DNA from 2 places in the Dietzia sp. oral taxon 368 genome. Region 2 is predicted to be linked to the other one. Evidence: riboswitches for the same ligand, from Rfam matches in the RefSeq annotation. Region 2 holds a riboswitch; the other holds the start of a gene.
What was found. Region 2 has a riboswitch for cobalamin ahead of C3V38_RS05695 (cobyric acid synthase). Riboswitches for the same ligand answer to the same signal wherever they lie in the genome.
Positions count from the first base shown of each region.

Region 1 (4,416 bases), 1.7 Mb from region 2:
TGACCGGCTCGTCGAGTAGGAGGTACGGGGTCTGCGCGGCCAGGGTCCGGCCGATCAGCACTCGCTGTTGCTGGCCGCCACTGAGCTCGAAGGCGCGGCGTGATGCCATCCCCCCGAGGCCGAGTCGCTCGGCGATGCCCAGGACGATGTCGAGCGTGGCTTCCTCGCTGAGGCGCCGCCGATCCAGTGCGAGACTCATCGACTCGGCCACGGTGAGGGCTCGGCCCACCCCATCGTCGTGCTGGGGGACGTAACCCAGGATTTGCGCGCGTCGGCGCGGGCGAACCTTCACCATGTCGGTTCCGTCGGCCACGATCGTGCCCGAGCGGGGGGTGAGCACGCCGCACACGGACTTGAGCAGGGTGGACTTGCCGCAGCCATTCGGACCGAGGATGCCCACCATCTCACCGGGGGCCACGTCCACGTCGATTCCGGCGATCACGGCCTCGCCGCGGCGGCGGTGTGCGGCCGACAGACCACGCACCTTCAGACCAGTCGCGGACTTCGCATCGGTCACCGCGACCACCTGCCCTCGCGCAGGATCAACCACAGGAACACCGGCACCCCGATGAGCGACACCACGATCCCCACCGGGATGATGATCGGGCTCAGGGCCAGTCTGCCCACCAGGTCCGCCGCCAGGATAATGCTCGCCCCGGTGATCGCGGTCAGCGGTAGGCGGTAGCGTTCATCGGCCCCGACGAGCATGGACGCGATGTGTGGAGCCACGAGGCCGATGAACCCGATGACCCCGGTCACGCTGATCACGGTGGCCGCGACCAAGGTGATCGACAACCCGGTCTCCAGGCGCAGCCGCGTGACGGAGACGCCCAGGGCCCGCGCCACATCGTCGCCCGCGGCGAACCGTTGGTAGTTGCCTGTGTTGGCGCGGGCGTGCAGACAGGCGAGGACGACGACGACGGCGGCGATCGCGATCTGTGACCAGGTCGCCCGGCCGAGGTCCCCGAATGTCCAGTGGATGATCGACGACAACTGCTGCTCGTCCGCGACGTACTGCAGTCCCGCCGCCAGGGCCGAGAACAGATAGCTCAGGGCGATCCCGGCCAGGATGATCGCGGTGGGACCCATCCGCGTGACCGAGGCGATTGAGAAGACGAGCAGCGAGCACAGGACCGCGCCGATGAACGCGGCGACCATCGTGCCCAGGGTGCGGGACCCGACGATTGACAGACCCGTGAGAATCGCGACGGAGGCGCCGAAGGCCGCGGCGTTGGAGATCCCGGTGGTGAAGGGGCTGGCCATGGGGTTGCCGGTGATGATCTGCATGCCCGCGCCGGCCACCGCGAGCCCGATCCCGGCCACGACGGCCATGGCGATCCGCGGCAGGCGGAGCTGCACCACCGCGACCCACTCGTTCCACGTCAACGGGGTGGCCCACCGGTCACCTTCGGGTACGAGCGTGGCCAGCAACCTGACCGAGCTGATGTCGGTCACGCCGTTGACCACGCCCGCCCAGGCCAGCGCCAGCATGATCGCCGCCGCGGCCACCAGGATCAGTCGCCGTGTGCGGCGGGTTCCCAGGATCGTCCGGCGGTCATCACGAGTAGTTTGACTCGCCACGGATTGTCAGATCACCGGGTGGCCGGGACGGTGTAGACGTGACCCTCTGGCAGCTCCATACCCTGGAGCTCCAGCCACCGGGAGAAGACGTCGTCCGGGTCGAAGCCCGCCATCTGCTCCGGGTAGAGCCACTTTGCCAGGTAGGCCGCTCCGACAATCTTGCCGAGTCCGCCGCCCGCAAATCCGGTGATCATGTGGACGTTGCCCTCCTGCACGGCGGTGAGCTCCGGCCACCCGGGACGCGCGATCATCTCCTGCCCGATCGAGGCGAACTCACCGTCGGCCGGGGGCGTGTAGACGCCGGTGTTCTTCAGCGCCCCACCCGAAGTCGTCTTGAGGATCAGATCCGGGGCAGTGGCCAGGATCTGCTCGGGATCGACCGTGTCGCCCTCCAGGGTGGGGTCGCCGAACATGTTGACCCCACCCGCGGCCACGATCATCTGGTGCCACCCGTCGTTGGACGTCTCGGGAATGGCGGTGGTATAGGGATCGCCGTACTCCCAGTACACGGTCTTCTTCGGTTCGACTCCGCCCACGCGGTCGGCGATGTCGACCTTGGTCGACTCGAAGAACTCAGTGACCTTCTCGGCTCCGGCCTCATTGTCAAAGGCGCTACCGAGGATCTCAAGCTGCGAGGCGAAATCGCCGTTGTCCCACCCGGTGACGGTGAGGACCTTGATGCCGACCGGTTCCAGCGCGGCCGCGTACTCGTCGACCTTGCCGTTGCGCGGCAGGATCAGCACCTCGGGATCGAGCTCGATGATCTTCTCGACGTTCAGTTCGCTCTGGCCCTTGCCGATGACGTTATCCGGATCGAACTGACCCCAATAGACGCGATCCTGGGCGGTGTTGGCGTCGACGGCGATCACCTTGTCGATGTCGCCCATCGCCCGGATCAGCTCGCTGTTGTAGCGGTTAGCCACCACAGCCGACTCGATCGGGCCGTCGAACTCCACGGTCCGTCCGGCGTCGTCGACAACCGTGATGGACTGAGCCGGCGTCTCTTCGGAGGGCTGCTCAGGTGCCGAACAAGCGGTCGTGACCACCAAGCCGAGCATTGCCAAAAGAGTGACCACTCTGTCACGGGACAGCCGTGGTCGACGGGTCTTGATATTCATGTGTGAGGGCTCCTCGGCCGTGAGTGCAGGAGCGCGGGGTGCGCCCCTGCGCCGGCAGGTGTCGGACTCGAGAACTGGTGGCGGGGATGTTGTGACCACGCCATTGGATTCTCTTACCGTTGCGGGACAGTTCCGGACTCCCACCGGATTCCCTCTTGCGTCGATATCGCCCGGCTCCGAGCGCAGAAGTAGCGCAGGGACAGGCGGCACCGAACCGACTAACGGGGAGCATACCTGAGCATTTCCTCACCCCTGAGGCCGCAGGCCGGTGAAGCGACATGCCCTAGAAGAGGGGCGACTCGGTAGTGGCAACGTGGTCGGTGTCGTCGAGGTAGCCGGCATCGCGTAGGGCTGCCTCGAGCACCCGGACATACGGGAGACGCAGTTCGGCAGCCATGCCGTCGAGCGTGGTCCGGGCCGGCAGGCCGCGCAGTCCGTGGGTGCGCCACAGGTGCAGATTCTGGCGGGTGATCCCGATTCGGCGGGCCAGCTCGGACTCACTGACGCCATAGGCACGCTTGTGGGCGTCGATGAGTTCGACCAGGCGAGGGGTATGCATGGGCCCGAGTGTCCGCCTGCGCCGAGGGGTCGTCAAGTATGAATTAACGTATCCGACAAGTGAAACTTTACATAATGTAGATTATCGGCACTTGGTGGATCCGGCGGTCGGACCAGAAGGGGCCGACGGCGCGCGACGTGACGTGGCCGCAGGTCGTGATCCTCGGGGCTCGCGTTGTCCCGCCGTTCTCGACCGGCGGCGTCGACGTGACTGTGCCCGCCCTCGTCCGCCTCGGACCTGTTGTCGGAGACACTGCTGGTATGTCCGGACCTTCCCACGCCGCCGACCCGTCGGCTCCGGACCGCGCCACGGCGCGCTCGCGCCCCGTGCCGTTGTGCCACCCGGCTGGTGCGCCGACAGTGTCTCGCGTCGCCCGCCCGGCTGCGACTTGGGCACCGTGCCCGGTCCGGGACGGCGTCGCCATCCTCGGTCCCGGTGTGCCGGCCGTGTGCGTGCTCGACGATGCAGTCGAAACGTCACGGGTGACGAAAGGCGGGGAGGTCCGAGGTCGCGGTCGGGACGAGTCTCGGCTGCCCCACGAGGGCCCGCCGGTCGCGCCCGCCCCGGTTCGGGGCATCACCTCGTCGACGCGGCGGTGTCGGCGCCGTCTATCGTCGGCTGGCGATCGGCCCATGGCAGGGCCTGCTCGAGCTGTCCGGCGAGCCGCAGGAGCCGGCTCTCCCCGCCGAGGGGCGCGACGAACTGGACCCCCATCGGCAGGCCCTCCGGCGTCCAGTGCAGTGGAAGCGACATCGCCGGCCGCCCGGTGAGGTTGGCCAGTTGCGTGTACGGGACCCAGCTCAGGTTGTCGTCGATGATCGACTCCGCGAACCGGGAATGACGCAGTAGCGGCGCGGTCCGGGTCGTCAGCAGCGCCTCCGCTCCCCGGACGGCCCACGGCGGGGTGTCGAGGGCGCCGATGAGCGGTGGTAGATCCGCGAGGCCGGGCGTCATGAGCAGGTCGTAGCCCGAGAAGAAGGCGGTCAACTCGCGCACGTAGTCGTCGCGACGCATCACTGCGGTGAGGTAGTCCACGCTGCTCTGCGACCTGCCCAGCGCGGCGACGATCCGGGTGTCCGTCTCGAAGTCCCGGTCGCGGCATCCCGTCCGCTGCCGGGTGCTCTCCACCGTCCACGCGAGGTACGCGAACCAGCTCGT
Region 1 is NZ_CP027238.1:2,890,589-2,895,004, forward strand. It holds gene C3V38_RS13545 (ABC transporter ATP-binding protein) at 1-517, opposite strand, end outside; gene C3V38_RS13550 (iron ABC transporter permease) at 514-1,581, opposite strand; gene C3V38_RS13555 (ABC transporter substrate-binding protein) at 1,593-2,639, opposite strand; cobalamin riboswitch at 2,735-2,889, opposite strand; gene C3V38_RS13560 (XRE family transcriptional regulator) at 2,983-3,258, opposite strand; gene C3V38_RS13565 (amidase) at 3,835-4,416, opposite strand, start outside.
Region 1: linked by a shared signal. The riboswitch ahead of C3V38_RS13555 (ABC transporter substrate-binding protein) and the one ahead of C3V38_RS05695 (cobyric acid synthase) in region 2 are both predicted to bind cobalamin.

Region 2 (4,416 bases):
CGCATGACGCCCGAAGAGATCGAGGTCGACGGCGACACGGCCACCGTCACCATCGTGAACACGCTCACCGCGCGCGCTGACGTGAAGGACTTCATGGGGATGTCGCTCGACGAGGGGCAGGCCATGACGTTGAACCTGAAGGGCCGGTACACCGTGGACGGCGACCGGATCCGCGAGATCAACCTCGAATTGCTCTAGCGGGAGTCGGCCGGGCGCTCCACGACGGGCCAGACGGTCCGCGACTGCCACGACGCGAAACTCTGGTGTAGCTACTGCGATGAACCGGCCGGATTTTCGCAGTAGCTACACCAAAGTTCGTCTAGGAAAGTGAGGGAAAGGCGCGCGCCCAGTCCGCGGCGGCCGCGGCGTCGCCGACCATCTGCACTCCGGGCGCGGGGCCGGGTCGGCGCACCACCACGACCGGCACGCCGAGCTCGTCGGCCACAGCCATCTTCGACCAGGTGTGGTCGCCGCCCGAGTCCTTGGTGACCAGCACGTCCACGCCGTGCTCGGCGAAGAGATCGCGCTCGGCGTCGACAGAGTAGGGGCCCCGGCTCAGCAGCAGCTGCCACGGCTCGGGCAGCGCCACCTCGGGCGGGTCCACCACCCTGACCAGCGCCTGATGCTCGGCGAGGGGGCTCACGAACCTGTCCAGCGACTGCCGCCCGATCGTGAGGAACGGCCGACGGCCCAGTCGGGAGGTGGTCGCCGCGGCCTCGTCGTGATCGCCCACCCAGTGCCAGCGGTCGGCCCCCGGAGCGGCAGCCCAGCCGGGTCGCTCGAGGCGCAGCAGCGGAACCCGCGCGGCCGCGCACGCGGCGGCGGCGTTGGACGAGATGCCCGCGGCGAACGGGTGGGTGGCGTCGACGACCGCTGTCACGCCGGCCTCGATCAGGTATTGCTGCAGTCCGTCGACGCCGCCGAACCCGCCGATCCGCACCTCGCCCACCGGCAGTCGAGGCCGCGCCACCCGCCCCGCGAGCGATGACATCACCGGCACCCCGCGCTCGACCAGCAGGGCGGCGAGCTCGCGGGCCTCGGCGGTGCCGCCCAGGATGAGCACGCTCACCGGTCCGCCCCCGGCGGCAGGATCGGCAGCGGCGGCGGGCCCGAGCGCGCCAACTCCAGCAGCGCGTCCAGGTCGAGGTGCTCCTCGGCGAGGTCGCCCAGCAGGTCGAGGCGGCGCTCCCGCGCGGCCGCGAAGCTCACGTCCGAGCGCTCGCGGGTCCGCCCCAGCCCTGCCGCGACCTCGCCCAGGAAGGCGCCCCGGAAACCGTCCGACTCGAGACTCCCGTGCCACATCGTGCCGAACACCCGCCCCCGCCGGGCTCCGCCGGGGAACACCTCGTCGTCGTCGCCCGTCTCTCCCCCGCCGCCGACGCTCACCCGGCCGTGATGGATCTCGTACCCGCTCACCGGCTGCCCCAGCGCGGTCCCGGTCGGCAGGCGCAGCACCTTCTCCGCGCCGAAGCGGGTGGTCACGTCGAGCAGCCCGAGGCCGGTCGTGCGCGCGCCGGGAGAGCCCTCGATGCCGGCGGGGTCGGCGATCTCGCCGCCGAGCATCTGGAGGCCGCCGCAGATCCCCAGCACCGCGCCGCCCCGCTCGACATGTGTAGTGACCGCGCGGTCGAGGCCCCGCGCGCGGAGCCAGGCGAGGTCGTCGAGGGTCGCCCTGGTTCCGGGGACGACGACGAGGTCGGCGCCCGCGAGGTCGCGGGGCTCCGTGACATAGGCGACCTCGACGTCGGCTTCCAGGCCGAGCGCGTCGACGTCGGTGAAGTTGCTGATGCGTGGCAGACGGATCACGGCCACGCGCAGGGCCGCCGTGGCGTCGGCGGCGCGGGGGCTAACCGCGAGGGCGTCCTCGGAGTCCAGCCACAGATCGGGGTGCCAGGGCAGGACCCCGTGGACCGGGCGGCCGGTGAGCGCGGTGAGCTGGTCCAGTCCGGGCGCGAGGAGCGTGGGGTCGCCGCGGAACTTGTTGATGACGAACCCCGCGACCAGCCGCTGGTCGGCAGGCTCGAGCAGCGCGACCGTCCCGAACAGCGCCGCGAAGACGCCGCCGCGGTCGATGTCGCCCACCACCACCACGGGCATGTCGGCGTGGCGGGCCAGGCCCATGTTGACGTAGTCGCTCGAGCGCAGGTTGATCTCGGCCGGGCTGCCGGCGCCCTCGCAAATGAGGAGGTCGTAGCGGGAGGCGAGATCGTCATAGGCCGCGAACGCCGCCTGCGCCAGGTGTGCGCGTCCGTGGACGAAGTCCCGCGAGGACACCGTGCCGGACGGCTGGCCCATCACCACCACGTGGCTGCGCCGGTCGCCGCCCGGCTTGAGCAGCACCGGGTTCATGGCGGGCTCGGGATCGGCACGCGCGGCGAGGGCCTGGATCCACTGGGCGCGGCCGATCTCGGCGGTGGCGTCGGGGCCACCGACGACCATCGAGTTGTTGGACATGTTCTGAGCCTTGAACGGCGCCACCCTCAGGCCGCGGCGGGCGAACGCCCGACAGAGCGCGGTGGTGACGATGCTCTTGCCGGCATCGGACGTCGTCCCGGCGACGAGTAGGGAGGCCGCCGGGGCGTGCGGGGCGACCCGCTCCCCGCGCGGAGGGCGCGAGATATTCATGTGCTGGGGGCTCCTCGGCCGGCATGCGCCGACCACGGACGCGGGCGGCGGTCGGCAGGTATCGGGCTCGACCTCGCCCGCGGGGGCGCCGCGGCGCCGAGGGGCGAAAAGGTCACACCGTTGCGGGACAGCCCCGGACTCTCACCGGGTTCCCTGGACCAACGCACAGAATGCTACCGACAGACGCCAGGGCCCGCCTCCCGGGCTGGGAGGCGGGCCCTGTCAGCGGCGCGCGGCGCGGGGTGCGCTGCGGCGTGGTGGCGCGCGGTGCGTTGCGGCGCGCGTCAGACGGACGGGCCCCCGGAGCGGGCGGTCCGGCCGATCTCGGCGTCCTCGGTGTACATCGAGGCCTTGCTGGTCTCCGGCGCGAGGATCAGCGAGATGATCGTCAGCACGGACAGGCCCACGAGGTAGTAGCCGACGTAGGCGACCGAGTAGTTCTGCACGAGCCACACCGCGACGAACGGGGTGAGCGCCGCGCCGAGGATCGCGGAGAAGTTGTACGCCACGCCCGAGCCCGTGTAGCGGGTGTTGGTGGGGAACAGCTCCGGCAGGACCGCCGACATCGGGCCGAAGGTCAGGCCCATGAGCATCATGCCCACGCTGAGGAACAGCAGCATGCGGGTCACGTCGAGGTCGTCGCCGGTGCCCATGGCCTCGGGCTCGAGCCACCAGCCGAAGCTCAGGCCGAAGACGATGATCGCGGCCGTGACGCCGATGAGCATCCGACGGCGTCCGAGCACGTCGGCCAGCCAGCCGGCGATCGGGACGAACGCCGCGAACAGCAGGATCGCGATGACCTGGATGATGAGGAACGACTGGTAGCCGTAGCCGAGCCCGCCGGTCTCCTCGCTACCGATCGCGAACGACAGGATCCACGTGGTCATGAGGTAGAATAGGCCGTAGGTGGCCAGCATGATGAACGTGCCGAGAATGATCTCCCACCAGTTGCGGCGGAACACCTCGGACACCGGGGTCTTGACGCGCTCGTTGTTGGCGACCGCGCGGGCGAAGACCGGCGTCTCCTCGATGCGCAGCCGCACGTACAGGCCCACGCCGACCATGACGATCGACAGCAGGAACGGCAGGCGCCAGCCCCACACGAGGAACGGCTCGTCGAGGTCGGCGGCGGTGGAGTCGTACGCGAACCAGACGGTCAGCAGCAGGAAGATGCCGTTGGCCAGGATGAAGCCGAACGGTGCGCCGAGCTGCGGCCACATCGCGGCGAACCCGCGCTTCCCGGGCTGCGCGGTCTCCGACGCCAGCAGCGCGGCGCCCGACCACTCCCCGCCCAGGCCGATGCCCTGGAAGAAGCGCAGGATCGTCAGCATCGCCGGGGCCCACAGGCCGATCTGGTGGATGGTCGGCAACAGTCCGATGAGGAACGTCGCGATACCCATCGTGAGCAGCGCGCCGACCAGGGTGACCTTGCGGCCGAGGCGGTCGCCGTAGTGCCCGAAGACGATGGACCCGAGCGGGCGGGCGATGAACGCCGTGCCGAACGTGGCCATCGACGCCAGCAGCGCGGTGCTCGCGTCGCCGCCGGCGAAGAACAGCAGCGGGAAGACCGACACCGCGGCGGTGGCGAAGATGTAGAAGTCGTAGAACTCGATCGTGGTACCGATGAGCGAGGCGAGGATGATCCGGTGACGGGGCACCGGCTCGGCCGAGATCGTCTCGGCGACCGCGGCCGTGCTCCCGTGGGGATCGGTGTTCCCGTCCGGCGTTGCCATGTTCCTCCTAGGTCCGGGTAGCGGGGTGGCTACCGACGACCGCGACAAGGCTAGGCGG
Region 2 is NZ_CP027238.1:1,190,166-1,194,581, forward strand. It holds gene C3V38_RS05685 (nuclear transport factor 2 family protein) at 1-198, shown strand, start outside; gene C3V38_RS05690 (cobalt-precorrin-6A reductase) at 320-1,069, opposite strand; gene C3V38_RS05695 (cobyric acid synthase) at 1,066-2,625, opposite strand; cobalamin riboswitch at 2,676-2,806, opposite strand; gene C3V38_RS05700 (MFS transporter) at 2,910-4,358, opposite strand.